Regions from separate parts of the Arthrobacter sp. 10T419 genome, predicted to be linked through region 2. Evidence: predicted binding sites of a transcription regulator. Region 2 holds the regulator's gene; the other holds the start of a gene.
What was found. Region 2 encodes HrcA, which represses chaperone genes, less so after heat shock. Its sites were predicted from a motif close to TTNGCACTCGNNNNNNNCGAGTGCNAA; they were not measured.

Region 1 (7,686 bases), on a different contig from region 2:
TCCGCAGCCGGTGCTGGACCGCCTCGGCACCCTGATCCAGCCGATCCACGGCGCCGAAATCGAGCACAACCTGCTCGTCTCGACGTTCGCCGACCTCTCCGGCAACCTGGATGACCCCTGGATCAACCCGAACAACGCGCTCGTGGCGGCGCTGGGCCGTGCCGCGGCCGGCGACCCGGTGGATGTTCCCCACCTCGAAGAGGGGCGCTTTCCCAGCACGGACCAGCGCAGCCCCGCCGACGAACTCCTGCTGCTTGACGCCGATACGGACCAGCAGTACGTCGTGGACGCCGTCCGCGCCGGCGACTCACTGGTGGTCAGCAGCCCGCCGGGCACCGGACAGACCCAGACCGCGATCAACACCATCGGCGCCTTGGTCGATGAAGGCAAAAGCGTCCTGGTCGTGGGCGACCGCCGGGCCAGCCTGGGCGAAGTTTCCGCACAGCTGGAGACGTTGGGGCTCGAGTCGCTGCTCGTGCAGCTCGCCGGCAACTCCACGCCCCTGATGCTCAAGGGGCAGCTGGTCCGCGCGATTGTCCGCAACGAAAAGTCGCTCGAACCGCAGCTGAAGAACCTGCACTCCACCCTGACCGAGCACCGGCACGCCCTGATGGACCATGTCGCATCCCTGCACAACGTTCGCCAGCGCTGGGGCTGCTCGCCGTACGAGGCCATGCAGTCGCTCGCGGCCCTGACCGCCATCCACCCGGCACCGGCCACCACCGTCCGGCTCAAGCGCAGCGTGCTGGACAGCATCCGGGACCGTGAGGAACTGGCCGGACGGCTCAAACGGGCGGCCGAGCTGGGCAGCTTCAGCCGCGCCTCGACCATGAGCCCCTGGCATGGCGCCCGGCTGCTGACGCGCAAGGAGACCCAGGAGGCGCAGCAAGTGGCCCGCTCTGTCGCGGAGAAGCTCCCGCAGCTGCGCGAACGAATGAACGGCGTCGCCGAACACGCAGAGATCCGCCTCGGCGAGACATTCGCCGAATGGGGGGACCAGATCGACCTGCTGGTCGCGGTCCGGGAAAGCCTGGACAAGTTCACCCCCGACATCTTCGACCGGCCCGTCCATGATTTGATTTCGGCCACCGCCCCGTCCTCGTGGCGCCGCGAGCGGAACATCGAAATGGCGTCGATGCAACGCTCACGCCTGCGCCGCGTTGCCAAGGAGTACGTCCGTCCGGGCGTGCACATCGCGGACCTTCACAGTTCGCTGGTGCTGGTCCAGGAGCAGCGGGCCACCTGGTCGGGGTACGCCACCACTCAGCGCCACCCTGCCGTTCCCTCCGGGCTGGCCGAGATCACCGCCCTGTACCGGGAGCTGGATTCCGAGCTGGCCGAGCTGAGTGAGGCCGTGCGGCATACGGCTGCCGGCGGAGCGGTCCGGGACACCCCGTACGAGGAACTGGTGGAGCGCCTGGAACGCCTCGTCGCGGACACCGGCACGCTGGAGACCCTGCCCGAGCGCACCTTGCTGGTGGAGAACATGCGCGAGCACGGCCTGGGCGAGCTGCTCGCGGACCTCGCCGAGCGCGAGGTGCCGGCCGAGTCGGTGGCCGCGGAGCTTGAGCTGGCCTGGTGGCAGTCGGCCCTCGAAGCCATGATCAGCGGTGACGACTATCTCGCCATGTCCGACGGCGACGCACTCCGCCAGCTCGAGGCGGAGTACCGCCTCGCGGACAACGCGCACATCGCCAGCGGCGCCGCCCGGTTGCGCTGGAAACTGGCCGAGCGGTGGCGCGCCGCCCTCAGCGAGCACCCCCGCCAGGCCGACCTGCTGCGCAGCCTGCTCAAGGACGGGCGGGTCACTCCGGCGGCACTGACCGCGCAGTCACCGGAGCTCGTGCCCATGCTCGTGCCGGTCTGGTCCGTCAGCCCCTACCTTATGACCAGCCTGCTGCCGGCCGAACAGCGCTTCGACGCGGTCGTGATCCTCGACGCCGAGGCGACGTCCCTGCAGGCCGTGCTGCCCGCCGTGGCGCGCTCCCGGCAGGTCATTGCTTTTGGCGACGACAAAATCGCCAGCCCGCGCGGCTTCACCGTGGGGGTCGAGCGGCTCGCCGCGGGTGAGAACTCGCACCAGCCGGTGGACAGCGCTTACCAGGCCCTGGCCGCCGTGCTGCCGGTCTGGAAACTGCGGACCGTCTACCGCGCCGTCGACGAGGACCTGGTCCGGCAGTTGAGCAAGGGATTCTACGAGGGCGGACTCCGCCGGCTCCCGGAGGGGCAGTCGGCCACGGGCCTGGACCGGGCCCTGACAGTGGAATACCTGCCGGACGGGACCGGCCTGCCGAGCGCCGACCACGACGGCGTCGAATCCGTCGTGGCCGAAGTGAACCGTGTGGTGGAGCTGGTCTTCGAACACGCACGGCTGCGCCCCCGCACCTCCCTGGCGGTTGTCACGGGCAGCCTGCGTCACGCCGCCCGGATCGGCGAGGCCATCCGGCGGCAGCTGCCCAACTACCCGGTGCTGGGCAGTTTCTTCACCGCCGGCGACGAATCTTTCCGGGTCGTGGACCTCGAACGGGCCCAGGGGCTGGTCCGCGACCATGTGATCTTCTCGCCCGGTTACGGCCGCACCCCGCACGGGCGTGCGCTGCATAGCCTCGGGCCGCTTTCAGCCGAGGGCGGCCGTGCTAAATTCGCCCTGGCGATGACCCGGGCGCGGCGTTCACTGCACGTGCTGAGCTGCTTCCGGCCCGAGGACCTGGACGTCACCCGCCTGAGCCACGGCGCGGTGGACTTCTACGAGCTCCTGGACCGCGAGATCGCCGGCAACTCCGACCTGGGGAGCCCGGCATCCCGTGCCGCGGCCAGCGAGCAGGCCCTTGGCGCCGACCCGCTGGTGGCCGATCTCGGGGACCGGCTCCGTGCCCGCGGCGCTCGCGTCTGGCACCAGTACGACGGCGTCCTGGACATGGTTGCCGCGGCCGACCCGATGCACACTATCGGCCAGGACGACGCCGAGATTCCCCGCCCGGTTGCCATCGAGTCTGACGGCACCGAACGGTACCGGCGGATGACAGTGCGTGAGCGCAGCCGGCTCCGCCCGCAGTTGCTGGAGCGCATGGGCTGGCGGTACATGCCACTATGGACAATAGAGGTCTTCACCGATCCGTCCGCCTGTGCGGACCGGATCGGCGGCTACCTCGGACTGGAGAAGCCTGCGGCGCCGAGCCGGGTGCGCCCCTCGCCCGGTTTCTCCGACGACATCGAAAACCTGAGCGTCGAAGACGGGCAAGATGCCTACGCTCCGGCCGCAGCTGACCGCAGCTGACCGGCAGGCCCGGAGGCACTGAACAGTTATTTGCAGCAAGGAGGCCGGCGGCATGAGCGCAGACGGCGAGAACGAAAACAACAACCACGGTGACGGCAGTGACAGCGGTGACGCAAAGCAGGCAGGCGACCCGAACGTGACTGCCCCGGACACCGCTGAACGGAATCAGGAAGCGCCCGCCCAGAAACCACAGGGGCAGCCGGGGGCCGGCGCCGCGGCTTCCGGCGGACTGCTGCCGAACAAGGCGGCCGAAGACGATCCGCGCCGCTGGGGCGACCAGCCCGGGAGCTACGACCACGATGCCTGGCTCAAGGAGCAGCGGCCGCCGCACTGGGGCTGACCCGCACGCCGGCGAAGCAGCCGGCGGCCTTCGCTATCCGCGCGTGGCCCTGACCAGGACGAAGAACAGCTTGCCCTGCGTGGACGCTCCGGCGAGTTGGCGGGCCTGGTCAGGGTCCGCGGCCACCACGATCAGGCCGTCCGGCGCCCCGGCGTCGAGCCATGGGCCGGCCCGGCCGCCCTGCGCTGAGGTCCACAGGACCGGAACAGCCGAAGCGAGGAGCCGGGAAGCGGCTGCCTTTTCATAACCGTCGCCGCTCGTCATCACGACATTGACCAGCTGGCCTGGGGAGACCAGCTGGATCGAGGCAGGGTCTGCCATGCGAAGTGGCACGGCCACCGAACCCGGCGGACTGCCGGCAAGCAGCCCGGGGCCGACGAACTGTGAGTCGGAGAGTAGCTGGCCCTTGCGCAGGGCCACGGCGAGCTGTTTCCCGTCCAGTCCGGCAGGGTCAAGCGGGCCGGCGGGCAGAACGCCGGGCGGGATCTGGATGGCGACGACGTCGGCCGCGTCCAGCACCCGGCCGGCCGGGAGATCCTTGGCCGCGGCCCACGCGGTGACGGTGGCTTCGGGCGCAGGCGTCAGCTGCTGCACGGCCATGCCGGCGGCGAGGCACAGCAGCAGGGCTATGACCAGCCGGCGGTGTCTGCCCAGCCAGCCGCGGAAGCGCCGCCTCGGCGGAAATTTGCGGCGGGCGCCAGGGCGGATGGCAGCGCGCGGAAGCGGTGACGGAGCCGATCTGAAACGCGGCGTCGACCCGTAAGACGGTGCTGATCGGGAAAAGAGTGTGCGGCGGCTGCGGTGGGCCATGTCGCCACGTTATGGTGGGGAAGCCAGCGGGCGTCAGGCCCGGGCGGCGCTATGTGGACAACCGCGAGGGTGCCGGCCTGCCGGGTACTAGTTGGCGGCGGCGGAAGCCGGTGCGGAGCTCGCAGCCGGGCTGGCAGCGGGGGCGACGGCGCTGCCCTTGCTGTCGCGTGAGTCGGTCCGGTAGAAGCCGGAGCCCTTGAACACGACGCCGACGCTGTTGAACTTCTTGCGCAACGTCCCGTGGCACTCCGGGCAGGTCGTCAGGGAGCTGTCCGTAAACGACTGCACGGTCTCGAAGGCGTGGCTGCAGTCCTTGCAGGCATATGCATACGTGGGCACTGGGGTTCCTCCTCTTGGACAAACGAGCAGGTCCCGTGCTGCCGGAGCGGCATTTCCGCCACCGGAATCGGTGGACGAGGAAACCGCGTTAGCAGTCGCAGGGCCTGAGTGCCAATTCTATCACCCGCCGACTGCGGCTAGGAAAGCCCGGCAAGCCGGACCAAGCCGCCAGGAGTCAGGGCGGCGGCGACCTTCTGATCGAAGGACTCCGCCGGGATGCTGCCAGCGGGGAGTACCTCGGCGTCGTAGACGACGGCCGCCGTCGGCAGCGGGCCATCGCCAGCCCGGGAAGGGCCCGCCGGCAGGGCGGCGAGGGCCGCAAGGAACTTGTCGTAATAGCCGCCGCCCTGCCCGATCCTGTTGCCCGAACGGTCCAGGGCCGTGGCCGGGAGGAAGATTCCGGCCACGTCCCGCATCACGGACGTGCCGAGCCGTTCACCGGTCGGCTCCTGGATGGGTGCATAGCGGCTGCGGACAAACTCCGAGGCCGGAGTCCAGTACACCCAGCTCAGCGCCAGTCCAGGTTCGCAAACCGGGAGCAGCACCCGGTGGCCGGCATCATGCAGGGCGGCCAAGAGGGGCAGGGTGGGCGGCTCGGAACCGACGCCGAGGTAGGCAGCGAAGGTGCGTGGTCCGCCGTCGGCCAGCCCGGAGGCCCACGCCAGCCCGTGCCGGGCGATTGCCGAACCGGCGGCATCCAGCTCCGCCGGCGACATCGCTGTCCGGCGCAGCCGGTGCCGCGAACGGATCTCTTCCTTGGTGCTCATGCGGTGGCGTCCTCTCGCCCGGGCGGCGCCTGATGATGTCGGCTGCCGCGGCTGCCGTGCCGGTGGGGACAATTACCTGATGTTTTGCCCCCTCAGTTAGATTAGTCGAGTGATTACACCCAACGCCTCCGTCCGTAAGGCCGTCATCCCTGCTGCGGGCCTCGGCACCCGTTTCCTTCCGGCCACCAAAGCGATGCCGAAGGAAATGCTGCCGGTCGTCGACAAGCCGGCCATCCAGTACGTGGTCGAGGAAGCCGTGAACGTGGGCCTCAACGACGTCCTGATGATCACCGGACGCAACAAGCGCGCCCTCGAGGACCACTTCGACCGCGTGCCCACCTTGGAAGCGACGCTGGAGGCCAAGGGCGACACCGCCAAGCTGGAGTCCATCCAGGCCGCGAGCAACCTGGGCGATATCCACTACGTCCGCCAGGGCGACCCCATGGGCCTCGGGCACGCCGTGTTGCGCGCCAAGCAGCACGTCGGTTACGAACCTTTTGCCGTGCTGCTGGGCGACGACCTCATCGATGCCCGCGACGAGCTGCTCAGCACCATGATCGAGGTCCAGGCAAAGACCGGCGGCTCGGTCGTGGCTTTGATCGAGGTCGACCCCTCGCAGATCAGCGCCTATGGCTGCGCCGACGTCGAGCCGGTTGAGGGCGAGGAGTACGTCCGGATCAAGCAGCTGGTGGAGAAGCCCGACGTCGACGAGGCCCCTTCGAACCTGGCCATCATCGGCCGCTATGTGCTGCACCCCGCGGTCTTCGAGGTCCTCGAGCGGACCGAGCCCGGCCGCGGCGGGGAAATCCAGCTCACCGACGCCCTGCAGGAACTTTCCGCCGGCGAAGGTGAAGGCTACGGCGTGTACGGCGTCATTTTCCGCGGCCGCCGCTATGACACGGGCGACAAGCTGAGCTACCTCAAGGCCTGCGTCCAGCTCGCCTGCGACAGCGATGACCTCGGCCCCGGTCTGCGCGAATGGCTGCCCGGCTTCGCCTCCAGCCTGACGAAATAGTCCCATGGGGGGCAGCTTCACCTGGCCGGTGACCCTGGAGTGCGGCGATCTTGTGCTGCGTCCGATCCGGTACCGGGACCGCAAAGAGTGGAGCGAGCTTAGGGCCCGCAACGACGCGTGGCTGGCCCCCTGGGAAGCGTCCAACCCGGTACCCGGCGGCGGCTTGCCTGACTACCGGCAGATGGTGCGGTCGCTCAAGGCCCAGGCGGCGCAGGCCACCGCGCTTCCCTTTGTCATTGCTGCCTGGACTCCCGGGTTCAAGGAACCGGTGATCGTGGGGCAGCTGACGGTCTCCTCGATTGTCTGGGGCTCGGCCATGATGGCCACCCTCGGCTACTGGGTCGACCAGGACCGCGCCGGCCAGGGCATAGCCCCCACCGCCGTCGCGATGGCGACTGACTACTGCTTCCGGACCCTGGGGCTGCACCGGATGGAAATCAACATCCGGCCGGAGAACCGTCCGAGCCTGCGGGTGGTGGAAAAACTCGGATTCCGCGACGAGGGCTACCGGCCGCGTTTCCTGCACATAAACGGCGCATGGGCGGACCACCGCACCTTCGCCCTGACCTCCGAGGAAGTCCCCGGGGGCCTGCTGGCCCGGTGGCTGGAAACACGCCCCGCACAGGCACCGGAAACCCCCGCCTGACCAGCAGTTTCGTCATATATCCAGTGATTTGGCAGTTGCCTCGCGACACACCGCTGCCAATGCCGCCCGCTCCGCCGTCTTGCTCATACGGTTTTGATTGTGGACTTCCCTCTTAGCAGCTCAGTGATCCTTGTCATTGCTGTTGCGCTCTGGATCGTATGGGTGGCTCCTTACATGCTCCGGAACGGCCGCCCCCAGCTGCAGCCGGCGGGGGAGCTCCTGATGAATGCCGTGGATGTAGAAAAAGCAGACCCCCAAGCCGGAAACCTCATGAAGATGGCTGCCCCGCAGGAGACACCGATGACGAGTACGCAGCGCCCCGAGTCAGCCCCGGGTTCCACTAACCCCGGCGATCGGAAACCGGCGGCTCCGGCGTTCCGGATCCGCTACGGCCGGCTGGCACTTGCCGTGCTGGGGCTGCTCTCGCTGCTCACCGGCGTCGTGTCCGCCGCCCTTCGGCTCTTCGGCGTCGGCTCGGGCTGGCTGCCCGCC
Region 2 (7,686 bases):
CGTCATGCTCGAAGCCAGGCTGGTCACCGGCCTGGAAATCCCGAGTCTTGGCGGGCTGGGGGATACCGGACGGCACGCGGTCGCCGGACTGATCGCCGACGGGCTCGTTGAGCCTGCGGAAGCGTTCAAGGGCCGGCTGGTGCTCACGCTCAAGGGCCGGCTCCTAGCCGACGCCGTGGTCCGCCGGATCCTGCCGGACTAGGTAGTCAGCCCATGCGGGCCGGAAGTGTCCGATCGCGTTGGGCGCGGGACGGAAATGTCCGTTCGCGCTACTTGATCCAGCGGAGGTTGTATTCGTAGCGGTGCGGCTGGCCGCGGTTGACGTGGATGCCGGCGGCCACCGAGAAGCAGGCGAGGGCAATCCAGATGGCGGTCGCCAGGACTGCGAACAGGTTGCCCACCACCGGGACGAAGACCAGCAGATTGGCTACCACCGCAGCGATGGTAGGCGGAAGCGTAAAGTTCAGCGCCTCCTTCGACTCCTGCGCCGTGAACGGGCCGCGGTCCTTGAAGATCAGGTAGATCAGCAGCGCGGGAATGCAACCCAGGATGCCGCCAAAGTGCGCCAGGGTGGCCCATTGCCGGTCCTCGCTTGCCGTCAACGGCAGAGCATTTGCGGGAACGCCATGGTACTGCGACTGGCCATGGCCGGCCTGGTGATCCGTGTGTTCGCGTGCGTCTTCTGCCACGTTTCGTCCTTTGGATTGCGGTGGAGCGTAGGTACCTGTACGAGCCGCGGCCGCAACAAAATGCAGCGGCCGCCCTACCAAGAATACTTGCTCGGACCGCGAACCAAAGCATGGGGAGGCGGCTACGGCACCGTGAGGAAGTCGATGACCTCTTCGACCCGGCCCAGCAGGGAGGGCTCCAGGTCCGCGTAGCTGCGGACAGCGCCGAGGAGTTTCTGCCAGCCCAGGCCGATGTCCTCCTTGGTGCTGTGCGGCCAGCCGAAGGCCGTCAGGATGCCGGTCTTCCAGTCCACCCCGCGCGGAATCACCGGCCACCGCTCAATGCCCAGGACGGCAGGGCGGATGGCCTGCCAGACGTCGACGTACGGGTGCCCGACGATCAGCACGTTGCCGGCCGCGCCCGGGGAGGCCATCACCGCGTCGGCGATTCGCGACTCCTTTGAGTCTGGAACAAGGTGGTCCACCAGGACGCCGAGGCGACGGCCGGGGCCGGGCCGGAACTCCTTCACGGCGGCAGCGAGGTCGTCGATGCCGTGCAGCGGCTCGACCACGATGCCCTCGACGCGGAGGTCGTCACCCCAGACTTTCTCGACGAGTTCGGCGTCGTGCTTGCCTTCCACCCAGATCCGGCTGGCCTTCGCGACCTGGGCACGCTGTCCCTCCACCCGGACCGAACCGGAGGCGGTGCGCGCGCCGACTCCGGCACCCGCCGCGGGAACCCGCGGGGCGGGCGGCATCAGCCGGATGGGCTGGCCCTCGAGCAGGAAGCCGAAGCCGAGGCGGAAGGATCGGGACTTGCCGCGCCGGTCCTCGAGGGCCACGACGTGCATGCCGCCGGACTTCTCCACCCGGGTGACGGCGCCCACCCAGCCGGACTGCACGTCCTCCAGCACCATGCCGCGCTCCACCGGGATCTCGGGCAGCTGGGCCTTGGCGGGCGCGGAGAGATCCTGCGGGCCCCAATTCTGGTACGACATCTGCTACACACTGCTTTGCACTCGGGAATTACGGGGGACAGAACGGCGGCGCGGCCTGTGGTGTGCCCGGAAACACCAGTCCCGGGGCTCACGCCCGCAGCGAATCCAATGCTAACAACGGCGCGACTCATATTAGACTGGTTAGCACTTAGGCATGTCGAGTGCTAACGCCGGGTGTTCCTGCACGCGCGGCGGCACCGGCGAACCGATACGGGTCGATTGGAGGTGGAGAGTGAGCGAGCCACGCAAACTCGAAGTGCTGCGCGCCATCGTGGAGGACTACGTCCATTCCCGCGAGCCGGTTGGATCCAAGGCCCTGGTGGAACGGCACCATCTGGGCGTGTCCAGCGCCACGATCCGCAATGACATGGCCGCCCTGGAAGACGAGGGCCTGATCACGGCGCCGCATACCAGCGCCGGCCGGATTCCCACGGACAAGGGCTACCGCCTGTTCGTGGACCAGATTTCGGCCGTCAAACCCCTCTCTCCGGCGGAGCGCCGCGCCATCCAGGCGCTGCTCGAGGGGTCCGATGACCTCGACGACGTGCTGGACCGGACGGTGCGGCTGCTATCGCAGCTGACGAACCAGGTCGCCGTCGTGCAGTACCCGCTGTTGAGCCGGGCCCGCGTCCGGCACATCGAATTCGTGCTCCTGGCGCCGCGCAAGGTACTCACGGTCCTGATCGCGGATACGGGCAAGGTGGAACAGCGGGTGATCGACGTCGGCCAGGACTTCGGCGACGACGCCCTCGCCGAACTCCGCACCCTGTTCCTGGCCAGGCTCTCCGGCACCCCGTTGAGCTTGCTGCCCCAGTCGCTGCAGGCCGTGGTGGACAGCTGTCCGCCGGTGCGGCGGGGACCCGCCCAGGCCCTGGCCCGCGGGCTTGAATCGCTTGCCGCGAGCAGCCGCGAGGAACGGATGGTCATGGCCGGGACCGCCAACCTGGCCAGGTCCAATGTGGATTTCCCGCTGAGCATCGGACCCGTGCTCGAAGCGCTTGAAGAGCAGGTGGTGATGCTGCGCCTGCTCAGCGACATGGCGGAGGACCCGCGCGGCGTCACGGTAAGCATCGGCCGGGAGAACCCTTACGACGGCCTGTCCGAAGCGTCCGTGGTGGCCACCGGCTACGGCCCGGACGCCACGGCCAAGGTCGGAGTCCTTGGCCCCACCCGGATGGACTACCCCACCACCATGGCCGCCGTCCGTGCGGTGGCCCGCTACCTTTCGCGGATCCTCGGGCCCTGACGGGCCGGATCCGGAACCGGACTTCTTGCCAACTACAGGCAGTGCCCCACTGGCAGTACAAAAAGGAAGAGATACAGACTTTGAGCAGCCACTATGACGTTCTTGGAGTCTCCCGTGAAGCCACGGGGGAAGAGATCAAGAAGGCCTACCGCAAGCTTGCGCGGACCCTGCACCCGGATGTGAACCCCGGTGATGACGCTTCCGAGCGCTTCAAGGCGGTCACCCATGCCTACGAGGTGCTTTCCGACCCGCAAAAGCGCCGGGTCTACGACACGACGGGCAACGAGAACGGGAACGACAACGGCTTCGGCGGCGGCTACGCCGGCCAGGGCTTCGCCTTCCAGGACATCTTCGAAACCTTCTTCGGCGGCGCCGGCGGCCAGGGTGGCCCCGCATCCCGGGTGCGGCGCGGCCAGGACGCCCTGATCAGCGTCCGGATCGACCTGCGCGACGCCGTCTTCGGGGTCAACAAGAAGCTCGAAGTGGACACCGCCGTCACCTGTCCCACCTGTGAGGGTTCCTGCTGCCGCGAAGGCAGCCACCCCGAGCGCTGCGACATTTGCGGCGGCAGCGGCCAGGTCCAGCGCGCCGTGCGTTCCATCCTCGGCCAGGTCATGACCACTGCCCCCTGCGGCAGCTGCGAGGGCTTCGGCACGGTCATCAAGGATCCCTGCAACGAATGCGCCGGCCAGGGCCGCATCCGCAGCCGCCGCTCGCTTACCGTCAAGGTTCCCGCCGGCGTCGCTACCGGCACCCGCATCCAGCTCTCCGGCCAGGGTGAGGCCGGTCCTGCCGGCGGCCCGTCCGGTGACCTGTACGTCGAGATCCGGGTCAACAACGACCCCACCTACGTGCGCGAAGGCGACGACCTGCACGCTAGCCTGAACATCCCGATGACGGCGGCCGCGCTCGGCACAGAGCTGACCCTTGAGACCTTTGACGGTCAACAGGAAATCGACGTCAAGGCCGGCACCCAGTCCGGCGAGGTCATCACGCTGCGTGGCCTGGGCGTCACGCACCTGCGCGGCTACGGCCGCGGAGACCTCAAGGTCCACCTGCAGGTGGATACCCCCGCGAAGCTCGACGCCGCCCAGGAAGACCTGCTGCGCCAGCTCGCCAAACTCCGCGGCGAGCAGTTCACCGAAGGGAAGCTTGCCGCCAGCGGCGGTGTCTTCGCGAAGCTGCGGGACCGGCTCGGTAACCTGTAGCGGTGAGCAACCCGGTCTTCTTCACCCCCGCAGGCACCCTGGACCAGCTGGTCCCCGGCGCGACGTTCGTCCTCGAAGGCGCCGAGGCGCGCCACGCGGTGACGGTCAAGCGCCTGGCCGTGGGGGAGCCGGTGGACATCGCCGACGGCGCCGGCAAGCGGATCACCGGCACCGTGACGGCCGCCGCGCCGCAGGAGCTGACGGTGGAGTGCGGCGAGGTCGTGACCGAGCCAAGGCCTGACGTTCGGCTGGTGCTGGTGCAGGCCCTGGCCAAGGGCGACCGCGACGAGCTGGCGGCTGAGACCGCGACCGAATTGGGGATTGACGCCGTCGTGCCCTGGCAGGCCGAACGCTCGATCGTCCGCTGGAAACCCGAACGCGCGGCGAAGGCGCACGCCAAATGGCAGTCCGTGGTGACGGCAGCCGCGAAGCAGGCACGCCGCGCCTGGATTCCGGAGGTCCGCGCCGCGGTGGACGGCAACGGCCTGCAGGCGGCCGTAGCCGCCGCGGACCTGGCCGTGATCCTGCACGAGGACGCGGTTCGGCCCCTGCGGCAGGTGCTGGAGGCCTGGCACCAGCAGGCCGGCGACGGCGGTGTGGCCCGCGAGGTGCTCCTGATCGTGGGCCCCGAGGGCGGCATCAGCCCCCGCGAGGTCACCCGGCTGTGCGATGCGGGAGCCGTCACCGCCCTGCTGGGCCACCACGTGCTGCGTTCTTCCACCGCCGGCCCCGCCGCCACGGTGCTGGCCAGCGACGTCCTGGGACGTTGGTAGGGGCAAGCAGTAGTAGGACAGGCCAGGCGCCGCGCCCGTGCGGGTCCGCCGGGTGCCTGCCTTAGCGGAATGCCTTAGCGGACAGTGAACCCGCGGGTATCTACGTTCAGGTCCTGGACCTTGCTGCTGGGATCGACCTGCGACACGCGGACCTCATACTCACCGGGACCGAGGTTCAACGAGAGGTTGAACAGGCCGGGCTTCGAGGCATCGGCGGAGGCCGTGATGTTGCCGTCCAGATAGGGCGTCTTGCTGGCGCCGTCGACCCGCAGGATCTCCCAGCGCAGCTTTCCGCCCGGGACCGTGCTCCGGCCGGAAATCTTGACCGCGCCGTCCGCCACCTCGGTGCCCTCCTGCGGATCGATGATCCACACGGGCGCCACCATTCCGGCGCTGCGCGAGGTCGGTGAACCGAGCCGGACCCGGTTGAAGGCGACGTAGTCGGTGTGCCCGTCGACGAGGATGACGACCTGGATCTGCTGCCCGGTATCGGTCAGCCCGGCGCTGGCACCGGCGGCCGTGGCCGTGTAGACGAGCTGCTGGATCGCGCGTTCGGCCATGTCGGCGTCGACGTTGCTGTTGAACGCATCGGCGGACACGTCCACCGTGATCACGTTCTTTCCGGAAATCGAGGTGGCGAGGAGCCTGGGGTTCTGCCACGGGGTGAAGAAATCAGGGTCCAGCGGCTTCTGCGACATCATCACCCGCAGCGCCCTGGTGATCGGATTGTCCTCTTCGGACACGTCCCGGAACTCGCGGTACAGGAAGACGTTGTTGTTGCTGCGCCCGATCCAGTAGACCGGAGCCTTGTTGGAGGCCTGGGTGGATTCCAGCGGTGCGCTGGTGGTGGCGACGCCGGCGGCCGGGCCGGGGACCGTGTGGGAGGGCGTGTCGGAGTTCGTGATGCCCGGCTGGGGCGTGGCCACGCAGCCGGACAGCGCCAGGGCAGCGGGCAGCACAAGGTGCAGCAAGCCGCGGCGCGTACGCCGCCCTGCTGCTGTCTTGTTCACTCCACGCTGGCTGATTGCCCCTGTCCCTTCGCTGTGTTGCTCGCTCCGCGGGCCCGGCAGGGCCGAATCCAGCATTGCACAAGGCGCCTGCGCTCCAGTGGGGATTCCGCGCTGTCCGGCGAACTGCAACGGGAACGATATGAGGACGATATGAAGTTGATACCTAATGCCCTCCGCTCCGGCACCGGGCCGCGCTGGCGTAAGATGGAAGGACCCGCTGAAACCCGGCGCGGACGGCCCGGAACGCCGTCGGCCGGCGCCGAGGCGGCGAGACCATTTCCGAACTGGAGGGGACCAGAGGCCCACGGGCCAACACCATGACTGAAGCAGCCAACGGCAAGGCCCGGATCAGCGCGAACGAGCGCACCGCAGGGGAATTTCCCCACTCCCTCCCAGGTCTGCGGACGGAGGTGGTCCTGTTCGACAATTCCGACCAGATGGTGCAATCCCTGGGGAGCCATGACGAAGCCCTGCGCTTTATCGAAACCCAGTTCCCCAGCGTCGACTTCCATGTCCGCGGGAACGAGCTCTCCATCAGCGGCCCTGCCGCCGACGTGCCCAGGATCATGCGGCTGCTCAACGAGGTGCGCGGCCTGGTGGCGCGCGGCACGGTGATTACGCCGGTTGTCCTGCAGCAGCTCGTGTCGCTGTTGCGCACCCAGTCACTGCAGAACCCGGTGGACGTGCTCACCCACAACATCCTCTCCAGCCGCGGCAAGACCATCCGGCCCAAGACCTTGAACCAGAAGAACTATGTGGATGCCATTGACGCGAACACGGTGATCTTCGGGATCGGCCCGGCCGGCACCGGCAAGACCTACCTGGCCATGGCCAAGGCGGTCCAGGCGCTGCAGCAGAAGGAAGTCAGCCGGATCATCCTGACCCGCCCGGCCGTCGAAGCGGGGGAGCGGCTCGGCTTCCTGCCCGGCACGCTCAGTGACAAGATCGATCCCTACCTGCGTCCGCTCTACGACGCCCTGCACGACATGATGGACCCCGAGTCGATCCCGCGGCTGATGGCCGCCGGCACCATCGAGGTGGCGCCGCTGGCCTACATGCGCGGACGCACGCTCAACGACGCGTTCATCATCCTGGACGAGGCCCAGAACACCACCCCCGAGCAGATGAAGATGTTCCTCACCCGGCTGGGCTTCGGCTCCAAAATGGTCGTCACCGGCGACGTCACCCAGGTGGACCTGCCGTTCGGCACCCGTTCCGGGCTGCGGATCGTCGAAGACATCCTGCAGGGGATCGAGGACGTCAATTTCTCGGTCCTGGACGCATCCGACGTCGTCCGGCACCGGCTGGTGGGCGACATCGTCAACGCGTACAGCGTCTGGGACGAGACACAAAGGAACCGAGTCAAGCATTCCGTCGCCCGGGAGAACCGGGGAGAACACGCATGAGCATCGAGGTCAACAACGAATCCGGCGTCACGGTGGACGAAGCCGAGCTGGTGGCGCTGGCCCGGTTCGTCTTTGAACGGCTCTTCATCCACCCGCAGGCGGAGCTGTCCATCCTGCTGGTCGACGAGCCCGCCATGGAGAAGCTGCACATCGAACTGATGGACGAGCCCGGGTCCACCGATGTGCTGTCCGTGCCGATGGATGAACTCACTCCCGGCACGCCGGACAAGCCCACACCGCAGGGCATGCTCGGCGACATCGCGATCTGCCCCCAGGTGGCGGAGGTGCAGGCTAAGAACGCCGGCCACTCCACCCAGGACGAGATGTTGCTGCTGACCACCCACGGCATCCTGCACCTGCTGGGCTTCGACCACGCG

Region 1: a site for HrcA is predicted at 4,855-4,881, ahead of AC1DBD_RS03270 (FmdB family zinc ribbon protein). Genes of this name have one in related genera too.

What each region holds. Positions count from the first base shown of each region.
Region 1 is NZ_JBFTHF010000001.1:682,820-690,505, forward strand. Features, by position in the region: gene AC1DBD_RS03255 (AAA family ATPase) at 1-3,277, shown strand, start outside; gene AC1DBD_RS03260 (hypothetical protein) at 3,330-3,617, shown strand; gene AC1DBD_RS03265 (RcpC/CpaB family pilus assembly protein) at 3,651-4,217, opposite strand; gene AC1DBD_RS03270 (FmdB family zinc ribbon protein) at 4,515-4,766, opposite strand; gene AC1DBD_RS03275 (5-formyltetrahydrofolate cyclo-ligase) at 4,904-5,533, opposite strand; gene galU (UTP--glucose-1-phosphate uridylyltransferase GalU) at 5,643-6,548, shown strand; gene AC1DBD_RS03285 (GNAT family N-acetyltransferase) at 6,553-7,194, shown strand; gene AC1DBD_RS03290 (hypothetical protein) at 7,318-7,686, shown strand, end outside.
Region 2 is NZ_JBFTHF010000002.1:482,852-490,537, forward strand. Features, by position in the region: gene hemW (radical SAM family heme chaperone HemW) at 1-202, shown strand, start outside; gene AC1DBD_RS05815 (DUF4870 domain-containing protein) at 270-689, opposite strand; gene AC1DBD_RS05820 (DUF3097 domain-containing protein) at 812-1,666, opposite strand; gene hrcA (heat-inducible transcriptional repressor HrcA) at 1,899-2,912, shown strand; gene dnaJ (molecular chaperone DnaJ) at 2,993-4,120, shown strand; gene AC1DBD_RS05835 (16S rRNA (uracil(1498)-N(3))-methyltransferase) at 4,123-4,893, shown strand; gene AC1DBD_RS05840 (GerMN domain-containing protein) at 4,968-5,903, opposite strand; gene AC1DBD_RS05845 (PhoH family protein) at 6,221-7,309, shown strand; gene ybeY (rRNA maturation RNase YbeY) at 7,306-7,686, shown strand, end outside.